DNA from 3 places in the Blautia sp. St.27G3 genome. Region 1 is predicted to be linked to each of the others. Evidence: predicted binding sites of a transcription regulator. Region 1 holds the regulator's gene; each other region holds the start of a gene.
What was found. Region 1 encodes NrdR, which represses ribonucleotide reductase genes. Its sites were predicted from a motif close to CACAANATNTTGTG; they were not measured.
Positions count from the first base shown of each region.

Region 2: a site for NrdR is predicted at 1,625-1,638, ahead of AC6I2O_RS07810 (ribonucleoside triphosphate reductase). Genes of this name have one in related genera too.
Region 3: a site for NrdR is predicted at 4,131-4,144, ahead of nrdD (anaerobic ribonucleoside-triphosphate reductase). Genes of this name have one in related genera too.

Region 1 covers NZ_BAAGFO010000001.1:567,141-573,313, forward strand. Annotated here, with positions in the region: gene AC6I2O_RS02605 (DUF5717 family protein) at 1-850, opposite strand, end outside; gene nrdR (transcriptional regulator NrdR) at 1,160-1,609, opposite strand; gene AC6I2O_RS02615 (YlmC/YmxH family sporulation protein) at 1,789-2,046, opposite strand; gene sigG (RNA polymerase sporulation sigma factor SigG) at 2,112-2,891, opposite strand; gene sigE (RNA polymerase sporulation sigma factor SigE) at 3,005-3,745, opposite strand; gene AC6I2O_RS02630 (sigma-E processing peptidase SpoIIGA) at 3,747-4,538, opposite strand; gene aroD (type I 3-dehydroquinate dehydratase) at 4,673-5,437, opposite strand; gene rsmH (16S rRNA (cytosine(1402)-N(4))-methyltransferase RsmH) at 5,571-6,173, opposite strand, start outside.
Region 2 covers NZ_BAAGFO010000001.1:1,666,769-1,672,941, reverse strand. Annotated here, with positions in the region: gene AC6I2O_RS07820 (tetratricopeptide repeat protein) at 1-73, shown strand, start outside; gene hflX (GTPase HflX) at 150-1,397, shown strand; gene AC6I2O_RS07810 (ribonucleoside triphosphate reductase) at 1,667-4,120, shown strand; gene AC6I2O_RS07805 (class I adenylate-forming enzyme family protein) at 4,482-5,990, shown strand; gene AC6I2O_RS07800 (type II secretion system protein) at 5,997-6,173, shown strand, end outside.
Region 3 covers NZ_BAAGFO010000001.1:1,194,932-1,201,104, reverse strand. Annotated here, with positions in the region: gene gatA (Asp-tRNA(Asn)/Glu-tRNA(Gln) amidotransferase subunit GatA) at 1-1,169, shown strand, start outside; gene gatB (Asp-tRNA(Asn)/Glu-tRNA(Gln) amidotransferase subunit GatB) at 1,171-2,601, shown strand; gene AC6I2O_RS05660 (hypothetical protein) at 2,702-4,012, shown strand; gene nrdD (anaerobic ribonucleoside-triphosphate reductase) at 4,357-6,173, shown strand, end outside.

The sequences.
Region 1 (6,173 bases):
CCTCGATGGTGATCGTCTGTGTCCCTCCAATCAGCGAAAGTCTCGCATAATTGGTCCCGCTGTGCATCAAATTCGTATCAATCACCAGGCTGAGATCATACGTGCTGCCTGCAAACTCCTCGGTCGTAAGTGCCCTTTTTTCCGGGCGCAGAAACTTCGCGTCCGATTCAATCCGCAGTTTTCCAAAGCCCCAGTCGCTTCGCTCCACACGCAACACTTCCCTGACCGGCTCGGACAGATTCCCGAAATCAAGGACTGTCCTGTCTGCTGCAAACATCACAGGCTTCTTTTTCCCTGCTCCGACCAGGAACTCCTCCAGGCTGTAAAGCCCCGGTTCTCCTGCCATCAGACCGTTATAAAGCGCCAGAAGCTCTGTGTGTTTTTCATTCAGAAACCGTTCAAAAGCAGGAGATACAAACAGACGGTACGCCAGATGGAAATCCATCTGTGCCAGATCCGTAAGCTCAGATAAACTGCACAGCTCCAACGCTGCACTGTCGCTATCTTCTTCTGCAACACACAGACAGTACGGCAGCTCATATTCTCCGAGATCACTGCAAACCGTGATCACGCCGTTCATCTGTGTTCCGGCCGCAAGGCCGCTTGTATCCACCTGATAATGAATCTCATTTGAAAGTCCCTGAAACTCCACCGGTTCACAGATCATACGCGGACTGGATGTATACAAAAAACCCTTGATCTTCCTGTGATCTTCACTTTCCAGACGGAAGCTTCCCCGCACCGCAGTATCCGGCTGCGCTGTAATCGTAAGCTGCTCCGGCATGATTGCAAGCTTCGGACAGTCATATTCAAATATTCCATTTAATAATTGTTCAATTCTTCTTTTCAATTTTTTCACCTGTTCCAGCGTCAGGATATTAGAGGACGCTGTCATTAAAAGTATAACACTGACCGGGGCTGCGGTGCAACCGTATCAATCATTAAATTTTCCGGATGTGGGAGGCAAATGTTGGGAGGGGGTACCGGATGCCTTCCGGGCTGTGTATGGGAAAAATTGGGGTATCTGGTTGTTTTACCGTATATTTATTTTTTTGCTTCGAGCTAAATTATAAAACGGACTACCCCTGGTCCTGGATTATAGGGGGTAGTCCGTTCTGTCTTGCTTATTTCGTTTTCGTTTTTGATTTTGATGGTGATTCTATTCTAGTATTTTTTTGAGTTCGTCCATAAAGGTGTTGACATCTTTGAACTCGCGGTAAACGGAAGCAAAGCGGACATAGGCTACGGCTTCCAGGTCTTTTAGTTTGTCCATGACAATTTCACCGATTGCTTTACTTTCGATTTCTTTTTCTTCGCGGTTAAAAATGTCCATCTCAGCGGAATCTATCATTTCTTTGATTTTCTGAATCGGAATCGGACGTTTGTAGCAGGCGCGCATGACGCCGGCTTCTATTTTGCTCCGATCGTACTGTTCTCTGGTCTGATCTTTTTTGATGACAATGAGCGGAATGGTCTCCACCTTTTCGTATGTAGTAAAGCGTTTCCCGCATTCATCGCACAGGCGGCGTCTGCGGATGGAACAATTGTCATCGGCAGGTCTTGAATCTACGACCCGCGTATTATCCTGGTTGCAAAACGGACATTTCATGTGTGGCTCCTCCCCATCTTTCCTGCAAAAGCAGCGGCCTCGGCTGTGCTTACCGGCACCTGGCATCCCGCTTTTTTATGAGTATAAAGGATAAAAGGGAAGGCTGTCAATGACGAATGGAAAATATATGAAGAATTCGGCGAACTTAAAGTTACACTGTTTTTCTTTCGGGTAACTGCTCAGGTGCATTTCTTTCTGTGCTCTTCCTCGTCAATATCTACAAGAATGATGTCTGTTCCAATCTGCACGATGCAGCGCCATGGTATGATATACTCAAAATCCCGGCCCAGGAAACAGCAGAACTTTCCGGGACCGGGAACAATGAGCGCCAGAATGCAGCCGGTTTTGCAGTCAAACTCCAGATCGCTGACACAGCCCAGAGAACAGCAGGTCTGAACATTGATGACTTCTTTTTGTTTCAGATCACTGAATCGCATAAAAACGGTTCCTATTCTCTCTTTTTTCTATTGTATGATCTGCGCACCGCTTTGTTCTTTCTCATTTATGCCCTTAGATAATTTTTCATGCTTTTTAATGCATTTTTCTCCAGACGGCTCACCTGAGCTTGCGAGATCCCGATCTCAGCGGCAACCTCCATCTGTGTCTTGCCCTCGTAAAAGCGCAGCTCGATGATATGCCTTTCTCGTTCATCCAGGCGTTTCATTGCCTCCTTCAGTGATATGACCTCTACCCAGTTTTCTTCTTTGTTCTTTTTATCACTGATCTGGTCCATGACATACAGGGCATCACCACCCTCCGTATACACCGGATCATAGAGACTGACAGGGCTTTGAATGGCATCCATGGCATATACGATCTCTTCTTTCGATATGCCGATCTCTTCTGCAATTTCATTTATCGTGGGCTCTTTCAAATGCTTTTTCGTATAATTCTCTTTTGCGTAAATGGCCTTGTAAGCTGTGTCCCGCAAAGACCGACTGACGCGAATCGCATTGTTATCACGCAGATATCGCCTGATTTCGCCGATTATCATCGGAACTGCATACGTAGAAAATTTTACATTCAGGCTTGTATCAAAATTGTCAATAGCCTTCATCAGACCAATACAGCCAATCTGAAACAAATCATCCACATTTTCATTGCTTGCCGAAAAACGCTTGATGACGCTTAATACAAGGCGAAGATTTCCTTTGATATATAATTCGCGGGCATTCTCATCCCCTGCTTTAATCCGCTCAAAAAGAAATTCTTTCTCCTCACCCGTCAGAACCGGAAGCTTCGATGTGTTGACGCCACATATCTCTACTTTGTTCAGTGCCATATGAATCATCCTCCTGAAAGTATCTTCTGATTAGAATGATTCTCACAAAGCGCGGCGATTATTCGATTCCGGCAAAAATATAAAAATTATTCACCCTTGACAAAACAGCTTCTTTACTCAAACCGTACAATTTCACGTCTCAGGCGTTTGATAATCCGTTTTTCCAGCCGTGAAATATAGGATTGTGAAATTCCGAGGAGATCTGCCACTTCCTTCTGGGTTTTCTCCTCCCCGTCTTTCGTATCAATTCCGAACCGCAGCTGTACAATGGTCCGTTCGCGCTCTGACAGCTTGTCAATCGCTTTCAAAAGAAGATTTTTTTCCGCTTCTGTCTCCATATCCTTATAGATCACATCCTCATCGGTTCCAAGAATATCCGAGAGCAGCAGCTCGTTCCCATCCCAGTCTACATTCAGCGGCTCATCAATCGAAACTTCCATCTTTGTCTTGCTGTTCCTGCGCAGATACATCAGAATTTCATTTTCGATACAGCGCGAAGCATACGTTGCCAGTTTGATTTTCTTTTCCGGATTGAAGGTATTGATTGCTTTTATGAGGCCGATCGTTCCGATTGAAATCAAATCCTCCACACCCACTCCGGTATTGTCAAATTTTTTCGCTATGTACACGACAAGCCGCAGATTATGTTCAATCAGTCTGCTCTTTGCTCTCGCATCCTCATCTCTGCCGAGCATCGCAAGGCATTCCTGCTCTTCCTCCAGAGAAAGCGGCGCCGGAAGCACTTCGGTTCCCCCAATATAATGCGTATCCCCTGGTTTTCTGAAAATAATATCTCCAAATCCTGCCGCCATTTTAAACTGAAAACGTTGCGGCACAGCAATTTTTACAAGCATTTCACATTCCTCCTTCTTTTCTTCCAGGTACTGTATGCTGCGGATGAAGAATCATCCCATACTGCTTTTTGGCGCTCAGCCTGCCATCATAGAGTGCCAGGATCGGATTCGAAAACGATTCCCTGGCTTCTCCCCTCATTATGGTCATCCCGTCGATTGTGACGCCTCTCATCCAGCCTTTGTTCTTTCCAATACTGTGATATGGGATCAGATAAAACCCGCGGTGTTTTTCCCAATGTTCTCCCAGCAAAGAACACGCTGTTTTTTCCTCTATAATACTGACCGGTTTTCCGGTTAGCGGCTCTGTCAGCTGATTTCCGGTATCAATCAGTGCTGCCACTGTGATACATTTCCCCCGAAACGTAAGCTCCACCTGTGCCATCCGTACGAGATCCAGCTTCTGTTTTTCATGGCTGCGCTGTGCCCACTCCAGATAAACGGCAGCCACAGCGCCGGCTATCAGCACCGGAACCCTCCAAAGCACAAGGAGTGCTTCCATTGCCCCTCCAAAACAGACTGTCACAAAAAACAACAGACCGGTTTGTCCGGCAATTGTTCTGCGCGATTTTCCGCGAAATACCCAGGAACCGACAAGTACCAGTCCCACTAAATACCACCAGAAATTCCCCGCCAAAACAGCAAGCAGCATTAGTACTGTATTTATGAAGCTGCCTCCCAAAAGTCGTTTCCACGATATCGTCTGCCGTCCGATTTTCGCAGTCAGACGCAGCAACAAATATCCGATAAGCAGGTGCTCTAAAAAAAACTGATCTATGTAAAACTCATAATACACAAAACACCCCCTGCGGCAGCAACTGTTACCAGTATACTCCGCAGAGGGTGTTTCTTTTGTCAAATCCAGGGCGCGTTTTTGCTATTTTCATCGACGTGTTCCGACACTTATAAGGCTTCTGAAAGAATGCTTCGCTACAGCTGTGGCAGCAATCCTGCAACCTGCGCTGCAGCAAGTTGTCCGGGCGCAGAGGCCCGTCCTGCTGTCGCAAAGGTGAGGGCAGAACCGGTCAGGGAGCCAGCCAGTCGGCTCACCGCCCCGAGACGCCCCATCGACATCGTGATAAATGGCCGGTCGGCATATTTCATCTTCATCTCCACACTGGCAGAAAGAAGCGCCAGCACATCCGGTTCTGATTTCGGCATCACAGCCGCTTTTGTGAGATCCACACCACAATTTTGCATGCGGCAAAGAATCTCTGTGATTTTCTCCTGCGAAGGCGTCCCTGTAAAATCATGAAACGAACCGATAACGGCCATTCCCTTTTCATGAAGTTTCCCTGTAAGCTCCGTAAGAAGTGCTTCGCCCCGATTCAGCTCAACATCAATCAGATCTGCCAGACCGGTCGATGCCACTGAAAGGTTTAGTTCTTTATAGGCTTCCGGTGTGACACTGCGTTCCCCGCCCTCTTCTTTTGTCCGGAAGGTAAAAATAAGCGGACGCTCCCCTATTTCTGCGCGCAAAAATTTAAGCGTATCTGCAAACAGCTGCGCTTGTATCTCTGCCGCATCACAGGTTCCAAAAAAGTCTGCACGCCACTCCAGTAAATCACATGGCCCATCCAGTGCCTTTCTTACTTGTTCCTGCAGCTCTGTCTGATTCGCTGCTGTGACAGGAATACAGATTTTGGGAACCCCGTCCCCCAATACCGTTTCCCTGATCTTTACGATTCTCCTCATGCTCTTCTCTCCTGAAATTCTCCGTATTTCCATGCTTCTGTTTTATTTGCTCTTCTCTTTTTACCATGGCTTCTGTATTTCCGGTGCATATCTTTTTGCATTTTCCCTTCATCAAGTCCGCCTGGCTTTTATCTCAGGTTTCCTCCTCTGCCGCCCGGATCGCCCAACGCATTTTTGTGGAGCGCGCCCGCGGATTCCTTGCACATTCCTGTGCGGTAGGCCGGATAACCTCTTCTGATATTGCACTGTAAAGGCCCTGCTGTTTTCCCTCTTTGAAAAACCGTTTTACAAGCCGGTCTTCCCCGGAGTGAAACGTCAGGATTGCCACTCGCCCACCCGGTGCAAGCACGCCTGGGAGCTTCTCCAAAAAACTGTACAATACCTCAAACTCCTGATTCACATCAATACGCAGCGCCTGAAAACAGCGCTGGCACGATTTTTTCACAGCCTCCTTCTGCTCCCCTGGCGGCAAAAAAGAAAGCGCCTGCGTGATCGCGTCTTTTAACTGTGTTGTTGTCTTAATCTTTGCCCCCCGCCGATTGCGTCTGACAATCTCCCGCGCAATCTCGTCCGCATACGGCTCGTCCGCATTTTCTTCGAACATTCCGGCCAACTCCCCGGCGGAAATGCCGTCGAGCCGCTCGGCCGCTGAAATCCCCTTTTCCGGATTCAGGCGCAGATCCAGCGGCCCTTCGTATTTGTATGTAAACCCTCTCTCCGGATTATCAATCTGCAT
Region 2 (6,173 bases), 1.1 Mb from region 1:
GCAGGAATACGTACAGAAATATCCGGGCGATGAAGCAGGACAGAAAGAGTGGATGTTTCTATCTACTAGGTGATTGCTGGAACGCAGGAGCGAAGACAGGAACTTTGAATCAGGAATGTGAGGTCTATAGGAGAAAAGGATTATAATTTATGGAGATGACGGAATTTAAGGAGCTTCGGGAGCGTGTTATTTTGGTTGGCGTGCAGCAGGTGGCCGGAGATGATACGGAAGAGTCGGTGCGTGAGCTGGGTGAGCTTGCGGATACGGCCGGGGCAGAGGTGGTTGGTCAGGTCATCCAGCGCCGGGAAAATATTCACCCGGGGACTTATATCGGAAAAGGGAAGATTGACGAGGTGCGCCAGCTTGTGTGGGAGCTGGATGCGACAGGCATTATCTGCGACGATGAACTCAGCCCGGCACAGATGAACAATCTGCAACAGGAATTGGACTGTAAGGTGATGGACCGGACGCTTTTGATTCTTGATATTTTTGCGCGTCATGCTGTGTCGCGCGAAGGGAAAATCCAGGTGGAGCTGGCTCAGTTGCGTTATCGTGCAGCGAGGCTTGCAGGCCTGGGCAATTCACTTTCCCGTCTTGGCGGTGGCATTGGCACGCGGGGACCGGGTGAGAAAAAGCTGGAAATGGATCGTCGTATGATCCGAACCAGAATCAGCCATTTGAAAAAAGAGCTTGAGGAAGTTATCCGTCACAGAGAGCTGATTCGTTCTCAGAGAAGAAAGACAGAACAGAAGATTGTGGCACTGGTGGGGTATACTTCTGTCGGAAAGTCAGCAATTTTCCGTACTCTGACAGGGGCGGACGTGCTGGAGGATGCAAAACTGTTTGCGACGCTTGATACGACTACGCGTGGGATTCGGATTTCAGGTAGTCAGGAGATTTTGCTGACCGATACAGTTGGTTTTATCCGCAAGCTGCCGCATCATCTGGTGGACGCATTTAAGAGTACACTGGAGGAGGTGTGCTGTGCGGACATTTTGGTGCACGTGGTGGATTCTGCGAGCGTACAGATGGAGGCGCAGATGCATGTGGTCTATGAGACGCTGCGGGATCTGGAGGCAGATAAAAAGCCGGTGATAACAGTTTTTAACAAGCAGGATTTGTTGTTATTGGAGGAAAAACACGGTTTTCGCGATTACCGTGCAGAACAAAGTATTTCAGGCTCTGCGCATACGGGTGAGGGGATGGAAGAGCTGCGTCAGGCAATCAGTGACCTTCTGCGGGCGCAGAAGATTTATATTGAACGCCTATATTCGTATGACAAGGCCGGTTTGATTCAGTTGATCCGGAAAAAAGGAGAGCTCTTGGAGGAAAAATATCAGGAGGATGGCATTTTTGTGCGTGCATATGTTCCGGAGAGTATTTACATGAGTGTGTGAAAATTCAGAAACAGTATGAGGCGCAGAAGAGAGCAGACGATGTTTTTGTATAAAAAAAATACAAAATGCAGTGAATACCGTGAAAGCTATGGAGTATCGGGCTTTGCGGTATTTTTGCATGCTATATATAGCTGTCTGTAATAAATTTGAAACATATATATGGTGGTTTTGTCATTGACTTCGCATAGGGCCAGTGCTATACTGATAGCCGTACCGTAACTTGGAGATACAAGATATAGTGATATATGTAACAACAGGAGGACTATATAGTGTTTAAGGTTGTAAAACGTGACGGAGAGATTGCAGAATTTGACTTATCAAAAATCAGCGGTGCAGTTGCAAAGGCATTTGAGGCGCGGCAGATGGAATACAACAACGATATGGTGGATTTGCTGGCACTTCGGGTGACTGCAGATTTTCAGAAAAAAATTAAAGATGGACTGATTGATGTGGAGAGTGTACAGGACAGCGTCGAGCAGGTGCTGATCCAGGCAGGTTATGCAGATGTGGCAAAGGCTTATATTCTGTACCGCAAACAGCGGGAAAAAATCCGCAATATGAAGTCCACGATTTTGGATTATAAAGAAATCGTAAATAGCTATGTGCAGGTAGAGGATTGGCGCGTAAAAGAAAATTCGACCGTGACATATTCCGTCGGGGGACTGATTCTGAGCAATTCCGGAGCGGTTACAGCAAATTACTGGCTGACAGAAATCTATGATCAGGAGATCGCAGAGGCACACCGGAATGCGGATATTCATATCCACGATCTGTCTATGCTGACCGGATACTGTGCGGGCTGGTCTTTGAAGCAGCTGATTGTGGAAGGACTTGGTGGAATCAAAGGCAAGATCACATCAGCTCCAGCTAAGCATCTTTCGGTTCTGTGCAACCAGATGGTAAACTTTCTTGGCATTATGCAGAATGAGTGGGCGGGCGCACAGGCATTTTCCTCGTTTGACACATACCTTGCCCCTTTCGTAAAGGTAGACCATCTATCCTATCCGGAAGTGAAAAAGTGTATTGAATCCTTCATTTATGGCGTAAATACACCGAGCCGCTGGGGAACTCAGGCGCCGTTTTCCAATATTACACTGGACTGGACAGTTCCGAATGATCTGGCAGAGCTTCCGGCGATTGTAGGCGGCCAGCCGATGAATTTCTGTTACAAGGACTGCAAAGAAGAGATGGATATGATCAACCGCGCCTTCATTGAGACGATGATCGAGGGGGATGCGAACGGACGCGGCTTCCAGTATCCGATTCCGACGTATTCGATTACGGGAGATTTTGACTGGTCCGAGACAGAGAACAATAAGCTTCTTTTTACGATGACTGCAAAATACGGCACTCCGTATTTTTCGAATTATATCAACAGCGATATGGAACCGAGCGATGTCCGCAGTATGTGCTGCCGTCTGCGTCTTGATCTGCGTGAGCTGCGCAGAAAGACGGGTGGATTTTTTGGTTCCGGGGAGAGCACAGGAAGCGTTGGTGTTGTGACCATCAATCTGCCTCGTATCGCGTATCTGGCATCGGGGGAAAAGGATTTTTACCGTCGCCTGGATCATATGATGGACGTGGCTGCGCGTTCTTTAAAAATCAAGAGAGATGTAATTACCAAGCTTCTGGAGGAAGGACTTTATCCGTATACGAAGCGGTATCTTGGGTCTTTTGACAGTCATTTTTCAACCATCGGACTGATTGGCATGAATGAAGCAGGGCTGAATGCCAACTGGCTGCGCAAAGATCTGACGCATCCGGAGACACAGCAGTTTGCCAAGGATGTGCTGAATCATATGCGGGAGCGGCTTGTAAACTATCAGGAAGAGTACGGAGATCTGTACAATCTTGAAGCGACACCGGCGGAATCCACGACCTACCGTCTGGCAAAGCACGACCGTGCACGCTGGCCCGAGATCATCACAGCAGGGGGGCCGGGAGATACGCCGTATTATACGAACAGCTCTCACCTGCCGGTAGAGTATACGTCAGATATTTTTGATGCGCTCGATATTCAGGATGAGCTGCAAACGCTGTACACGTCCGGAACTGTATTTCATGCATTTCTGGGTGAACGGCTTCCGGGATGGAAAGCGGCTGCGACGCTCGTACGAAAAATTGCAGAGAATTACAAGCTTCCTTATTATACCATGTCCCCGACGTATTCCATCTGTCAGGCACACGGTTATCTGGACGGTGAACAGAAGACATGTCCGATCTGCGGGGCCGCGACTGAGGTATACAGCCGTATTACAGGCTACTATCGCCCTGTTCAGAACTGGAATGACGGCAAGACGCAGGAATATGCAAACCGCAAGCTGTACGATATTGAAAATTCCCGCCTGAAAAGGGAGGATGTCGGCACAGAGGCAATGTACCGTGCCGGAATGAACGTGACAGTGCAGTCGGAGGGAGAAGAGGCAGCTGAGCCACAGAAACGTCCGGCGCAGGTTTCCGATGATTTGAGAGCAGAAAAGACTGGTGCACAGACGCGATATCTTTTCACAACAAAGACATGTCCGAACTGTAAAATTGCGAAAGAAATGCTGCGTGGAGAGTCGTATGAGCTGGTTGACGCAGAAGAAAATCAGGATCTGGTCAGCAAGTTTGGTATCATGCAGGCTCCAACACTTGTCGTAATGCAAGGCGGCCAGGTAGAGAAATACGTAAATGCGTCCAACATCAAGCGATATGTAGACAGACTCGTATCAAATGCATAAATTTGATATTCGGGATTTACCGAATGTGTGGTTTTGCTAAGCAGTGTATTTACAAAAACCGCAAAAAGACAAGAAATAAAAAAATAACAAGAGAAGCATTGCCGGTGGACCTCTGATCTGCCGACAATGCTTTTTCTATATATAAGCCGGTACAGGAGGAATTATTTTTTTCTCTGTATTATGCAATGGTTTTCGAAACGATCCACCCAGCAAAAAAACATCGCGCAATTTTCTGCTTGTGCTAATATGACAGGAAGTTTATAATGAAACAGAATATCACAGGTACTTGCGAAACGCACCGTCCCTTTTTTAAATGTTTTACACTTACCTGAAAATTATAATAAAAAGCGAGGTAATTACATTGTACAGTACGATTGTTGAAGCAGTTATGGCTCATGGAGAGAAAATGCCGGACAAGGTGGCTGTCGGCTGTCAGAATACGAGGGTGACTTATGGACAGCTTTGTCGCCAGATGAAGCTTATGGCGGGAAAGCTCGCGAGGGAATACGGTGTTTCACGCGGGGATTTTGTTATGATTCAGGGCGTGTCAAGACCAGATTACATTGTAGCGTGGTTGGCCGTGCAGTATCTTGGTGCAGTTTCTGTACCAGCGGACAAGCAGGCAAAAGAGGAAAATATTGTGGATGTATATCACTACGCAAAGCCGAAGCTTTTGCTGATTGATACACCGGTTCCGGATTTGAACTGCGTATGTCTGGAATCGTTGTATAAAAGTGTCGCGACGGCAGAGCAAGATGGAGCAGTGTTCCAGGAGCTTCCATATGTGGCGCCGGAGGCATCCGCAGTCGCAGAAATTCTCTTTACAACAGGGACGACTGGAAAACCGAAAGGTACGATGCTGACAATCGGCAATATTTATGCGATTCTCCATAATAATCAGAAGGGAGTAGGGCTGCAGGAGGATGACTGTGTGCTGATTCCGCTTCCGCTGAACCACTCTCTGGGCATGCGTGAGATGCGCATGGCGATTTATTTTGGGGCCTGTGTGGTGCTGCAAAATGGCGTTACCTTTGCAAAAGAAATCGACAATAATATAACGGAATTTCATTGTACGGCCATGGTGATTGTGCCGGCCTCGATGGAGCTGATTTACCGTCAGATGCGTCGGCATTTTCCGCGGATTATGGGGCAGTTGCGCTATATAGAAGTCGGAGCCGGTTCTCTGGGATATGATATGAAGAAAAAGCTGGCGGCAGAGCTGCCGGATACGCGGGTGGTCAATACCTGGGGGTCTACGGAGACTGGAGGAGTGATTTTCCTGAATGTTTCAGAGCGCCCTGACAAGCTGACCGCGCTTGGCAAGCCGGTAGATGGAGCGGAACTGAAAATTGTTGACCAGGAAGGACGGGATATCACAGCCAGCGCAAGAGATATTGACAGTGCGGGCAGGATGATTCTGCGTGGAGATATGCAGATGGCAGGCTACTACAATATGCCGCAGGCTACGGCAGATACGCTGGTGGACGGTTGGCTTTACACAAACGATATTGTTTTTTTGGATGAGGACGGGTATGTGTATATGCTGGGCCGTGCGGATGATATCATCAATGTAGGCGGCGAGAAGGTATCTCCGATTGAGGTGGAAAATATTGCTCAGGAATTTGAGGAGATACGGGAATGCGCCTGCATCGGTGTGAAGGATGCGACGCTTGGTCAGGTTCCAGTGCTGTATGTGGTGCCGGAATACGAAGAATTTCATTCGGATCTGTTGATCAGGTTTCTGGCAGAGCGTATGGAAAAATACAAACTTCCGCAGAAATCTTTCAAGCTTCCGGAGCTGCCGCGAAACCGGATGCAGAAGTTGGACCGCAAAGCGCTGTACCAGATATGGCAGGATGAGCAGGGATGATTTTTCATGAAAATGAAAAGCTGGAAAAATAAAAAAGGGTTTACGCTGGTGGAGCTGATTGTGGTTCTGGCGCTGCTGAGTTTATTGTTTGCGGTTGCTGCCGGAGGGCTTTCAGCTTACAGCCGGTATGCAGAGCGCAGGAAAGACAACGAATATGCGAGGAGTATTTATTATGCGGCGCAG
Region 3 (6,173 bases), 630 kb from region 1:
AAAAACAGGGGGCGGTAATTCTTGGAAAGACGAACATGGATGAGTTTGCGATGGGCAGTACGACTGAAACCTCAGCGTTCGGGCCCACAAGAAATCCGTGGAATACAGAGCACGTTCCTGGCGGTTCATCCGGCGGTTCCTGTGCCGCGGTGGCAGCGTGCGAGGCGCCGTATGCACTTGGTTCGGACACGGGAGGATCGATTCGCCAGCCAAGTTCTTTTTGCGGCGTGACTGGGCTGAAGCCAACGTATGGAACGGTGTCACGGTACGGACTGATTGCCTATGGGTCGTCTCTGGACCAGATCGGGCCGATTGCGAAAGATGTTTCGGACTGTGCGGCAATTCTTGAGATGCTTGCAGCACATGACCCGAAGGACAGTACCTCTGTGAAGCGGGCAGACTGTGATTTTACAGAAGCCCTGACCGACGATGTAAAAGGTATGCGCATTGGCATTCCAGCTGATTATTTCGGGGAAGGACTGGAAGAGGAAGTAAAGGAGGCGGTCCTGCGGGTAGCAGATGTACTCAGACAAAAGGGGGCAGTGGTGGAGGAATTTCCGCTCAGCCTTGTGGATTATGCAATTCCTGCCTATTATGTGATTGCGTCAGCAGAGGCCAGCTCGAACTTGGCACGTTTTGACGGAGTGAAATACGGATACCGGGCGTCTGCGTATGACGGACTGCACGGTATGTATAAAAAGAGCCGCTCTGAAGGATTTGGCGAGGAAGTAAAACGCCGTATCATGCTGGGGTCTTTCGTTTTAAGCTCCGGTTATTACGATGCGTACTATCTCAAAGCGCTGCGCACCAAAGCTCTGATTCGAAGGGCATTTGACGCGGCTTTTGAAAAATATGACGTGATTCTGGCGCCAGCCTCACCAGGGACGGCGCCGAGACTGGGGGCCTCTCTTGGCGACCCGCTGAAAATGTATCTTGGCGATATTTATACGATTTCTGCAAATCTGGCGGGGCTGCCGGGGATATCCGTTCCATGCAGTCTGGATAAAAACGGACTCCCGATCGGTGTCCAGATGCTCGGCAATTGTTTTATGGAGAAAAAAATCATCCGCGCAGCGTATACGTTTGAGCAGGCACGGGGGAGGTGGCAGGCGCCGCCGCATGTGCAGATCGTATCTGGGGCAGAAAAATTAGGAAAGGCGGTGGACTGATATGCACAGACAGTATGAAACGGTGATCGGCCTTGAGGTTCATGTAGAGCTGGCGACAAAGACAAAAATTTTCTGCGGGTGTTCAACTGCGTTCGGGGGAGCACCTAATACGCATACGTGTCCGGTTTGCATGGGAATGCCGGGGGCGCTTCCGGTTCTGAATCGGCAGGTGGTGGAGTATGCGATGGCAGTAGGACTTGCGACGAATTGTGCGATCAATCAGTATTGCCGTTTTGACCGGAAAAATTATTTTTATCCTGACAATCCGCAGAATTATCAGATTTCACAGCTGTATCTTCCAATCTGTCATGACGGAGGCATTGAGATTGAGACTGCGTCAGGTAAAAAGGTGATTGGCATTCATGAAATTCACATGGAGGAGGACGCCGGAAAGCTCGTACATGACGAGTGGGAGGATTGCTCTCTTGTGGATTACAACCGAAGCGGCGTGCCGCTGATTGAGATCGTATCTGAGCCGGATATGCGGGATGCCGCGGAGGTGCTTGCGTATCTGGAAAAGCTGCGGATGATTATCCGTTACCTGGGCGCTTCTGACTGTAAATTGCAGGAAGGATCAATGCGCGCTGACGTCAATCTTTCAGTCCGCGAAGTAGGAACGCAGGAGTTTGGCACAAGAACAGAGATGAAAAACCTGAACTCCTTCAAAGCCATCGCCCGCGCCATCGAAGGAGAACGGGCGCGTCAGATCGAGCTTCTGGAGGAAGGAAAAGAAGTGGTTCAGGAAACGCGCCGCTGGGATGACAATAAGGAATATTCTTATCCAATGCGCTCAAAAGAGGACGCGCATGATTACCGTTATTTTCCGGACCCTGATCTGGTGCCGATTGTAATCAGCGATGAGTGGCTGCAAGCTGTGCGCGCGCGTCAGCCGGAGCTTCGTGCGCAGAAACTGGAACGCTATCAGAGGGAATTTGATATTCCGGATTACGATGCTCAGATTCTCACGGAGTCAAAACGTATGGCAGATATATTTGAGGAGACGGCGGCCCTTTGTAAAAAGCCGAAAAAGGTCTCTAACTGGCTCATGGGGGAAGCATTGCGTCTTTTAAAGGAAGAAAACCGGGAAGCAGATACACTTACCATCGCACCGGCACATCTGGCAAAGCTGATTGAGCTTACAGAGAGCGGCATCATCAATCAGACGGCGGCGAAGGAAGTTTTTGCGGAGATTTTTCATCATCATACAGATCCGGAGCAGTATGTGAAGACACATGAACTGACAGCGATCTCGGATGAAAAGGCGCTTCGGGAGGTGGTACAAAGTGTTCTTTCAGAGAATCCGCAGTCAGTTGCAGATTTCAGAGGAGGAAAAGAAAAAGCACTTGGTTATCTGGTGGGTCAGACGATGAAGCAGATGAAAGGAAAGGCAGATCCGGGGATGGTAAATCGGCTTCTGCGTGAACTGTTGTAAAAGCAGGAAATGTGTCTGTTTTCTAAAAAGTTGTCTTGTGCATTTATTTGTCCTCTGCTATTATAGAAAAAAAGCTTTGCGATTGAGAGAGGGGAGCCAGATGCGGGGAAAAAGAGGAAAGCTTGCGATCATTTTTATGGCAGCCGCAGCAGTATTTGCAGGGGGCTGTTCCAGAAGTGTTCTGAATTACCAGATTGCGGAATGCATCGGGACACTTGATAAATATGAAAATAATGAGCCGGTGGAAACACCGAAAATGAAAGCAGAACGGGAGCGCCTGGAGTCAGAGGCGAGTTTGAACGAGCAGAAAGAGCAGATTTTTGCACAGGCGGCCTCTTTGGCGCTTTCCTATCGGTACGAAGAGGCGATTGCCCTGCTGCAAAACTCGGAAGAGATGCAGGATGACGAGCGTGCAGCAGAGGCAGTTGCCGATTACCAGAAGCAGATTGACGGCATGTATTCGTATGACGGGGATATTGTACACCTGTGTTTTACAAATCTGGTGACAGATCCGTCACGGGCATTTGACGGGGATGAATATGCGCCGGTATACCAGCAGAATATGATTACGTTGACGGAATTTACCAATATTCTGACAACGCTCTATGAGAGTGGTTATATTCTGGTCGATATTCAAAGTCTTGCCGAAGAGACGGAGGGAACCGGAGGGGACGTGACGATGAGCAAAAAGCTTCCGGTGATTCCGCAGGGGAAAAAGCCGTTTGTCCTGTCAATCGACAACTTGAATTATAGTTCCATCCGAAACGGGGACGGGGTAGCAACGCGCCTGGCTCTGGACAAAGAGGGAAACGTAGGGGCATTGTACACAGACGCAGAGGGACATGATCTGATCGGCGCATACGACGTGGTGCCTGTGGTAGAGCAGTTTATTGCAGAGCATCCGGATTTCTCTTACCAGGATGCAAGAGGGATTATTTCTGTCTCTGCTGTAGAAGGGGTGTTTGGATACCAGATCGAAGAAGGAAAAAGCATTGACTACGAGGGCAATGTACAGACCGTACGGCAGATTGCACAGAAACTGGCAGAGGATGGCTGGAGATTTGCCTGTGCAGGTTATGATTATGCGTATATGAACGCCATGTCGTATGAGGAGCTGCGGGATGATATTACAAAGTGGAAGAGTACGGCAGGTAGTGTGCTTGGAGAATGTGATATACTGTTTTACCCCTACGGGGCAGAAGTAGACTATACATCTGAGAAGGGCGCATATGTCATTCACCAGGGCTTTTGTTACCTGATCGGCCTGTGGCCGGAGGGAGATCATCTGGAAGTAAACAGCACATATTTGAGACAGACGAGAAGAACTGTGACCGGATATATGCTTGAAAACTACCCAGGCAATTTCAGTACCTTTTTCTCTGTAAACGGAATTTTGGACAGCGCCAGATGAGTTGGTTTTGTACAACAACATAGCCGGATTCTGTAACAGGTACTTTACAAACGCTAAAATATAAGGTATACTCGAGGGGCTATATATAGTTTTTAATGATATAAAATATAAAATAATATACTATATATAGTTTTGACAAATTGCAAAACTCTGTTGCAATTACAAAGTAGCTTGGCAGTCAGTTGCGAAACTCTTTTACAAAGTCAGCCCCCTGGAACAATAGAAAAATAAGGGGCGACTTGTTTTCCGGAACCCCGTTTTTTCTATTGTTCCAGGGGGCGTCCCTTTGCCAACCGTTTCGCAATTACCCAATCAAGTTTTGGAGAAAAAGGAGCAATTATACGATGTATGTCATTAAAAAGGATGGAACGCACGAGGAGTTTAATGTTCAGAAAATAATTGTGGCGGTGAATAAATCCGCAGCGCGTATTTTGTATAAGTTTACAGACCAGGAGTTGGATTTTTTATGTGATTTTGCGAAAGAGAAAGCAGAATCTCTGGGAAAACAGGGTATCACAATCCAGGAGATGCACAATATTGTAGAAGGTGCGTTGGAGGCAGTAAATCCGGCTGTTGCGAAGAGCTACCGTGATTACCGCAACTATAAACTGGACTTTATTCATATGATGGATGACGTCTATACCAAGAGTCAGTCGATCCGGTATATCGGTGACAAGAGCAATGCGAATACAGACAGCGCGCTAGTTGCGACAAAGAGGAGCCTTATTTTCAATGAGCTGAACAAGGAGCTTTACCGCAAATTTTTCATGACGCGCGATGAGCTGCAGGCCTGCAAGGACGGATATATTTATATTCATGATCAGTCAGCGCGTCTGGATACGATGAACTGCTGTCTGTTTGATGTGGGTTCTGTGTTGAAGGACGGCTTCGAGATGGGCAATGTCTGGTACAATGAACCGAAGACGCTCGATACAGCTTTCGATGTAATGGGCGATATTATTCTGAGTACGGCTGCGCAGCAGTACGGCGGCTTTACGGTACCAGAGGCAGATAAGATTCTAGCTCCCTATGCAAAGAAGAGTTTTCTCAAATATCAGAAAGAATTTAAGGAATATGCAGATCCTTCCTGGGAAGGTGTGGAGGAGCGGGCGCTGCGGTATGCGCAGGAAAAAGTGCGCCGTGACTGTGACCAGGGCTGGCAGGGCATTGAGTACAAGCTCAATACTGTCGGTTCTTCCCGCGGAGATTATCCTTTTGTGACCGTGACGCTCGGACTTGGCACGGATGAATTTGCGCGGATGATCTCAATTTCGCTGCTTGAAGTGCACAAAGGTGGGCAGGGCAAAAAGGGCAACAAAAAGCCGGTGCTTTTCCCGAAGATTGTATTTCTCTATGATGAGAACCTGCACTGCCCGGGCGGTGCGTGTGAGGATGTGTTTGAGGCAGGCATTGCGTGTTCTGCAAAGACCATGTATCCGGACTGGCTGTCACTGACTGGTGAAGGATATATTTCCAGCATGTATAAGAAATACGGCAAAGTCATCAGTCCGATGGGCTGTCGTGCCTTTTTAAGCCCGTGGTATGAGCGGGGCGGTATGAATCCGGCGGATGAAAAGGACGAGCCGGTATTTGTGGGACGGTTTAATGTAGGCGCCGTGAGCCTGCATCTTCCGATGATTTTGGCAAAGTCACGCGCAGAAAGCCGGGATTTTTACGAGGTGCTGGATGGATACCTGGAGATGATCCGCAGGCTGCATATCCGTACCTACGAATACCTTGGCGAGATGCGTGCTTCCACAAACCCGCTTGCTTACTGTGAAGGCGGTTTTTACGGCGGTCATTTGCAGCCGCATGATAAGATCAAACGTCTGTTAAAGCCCATGACCTCTTCGTTTGGTATTACCGCGCTCAATGAGCTGCAGGAGCTTTATAACGGAAAATCCATCGCAGAAGACGGTCAGTTTGCACTTGATGTTCTGAAGCATATTAATAATAAAGTAAATGAATTTAAGGAGCAGGATGGCTGGCTGTATGCAATTTACGGCACGCCGGCAGAGAGCCTTTGCGGGCTTCAGGTAGAACAGTTCCGCAAAAAATTCGGTATTATCGAGAACGTTTCAGACCGGCCGTATGTGAGCAACAGCTTCCATTGCCATGTGACAGAAGATCTCACTCCGATTGAAAAGCAGGATCTGGAGGG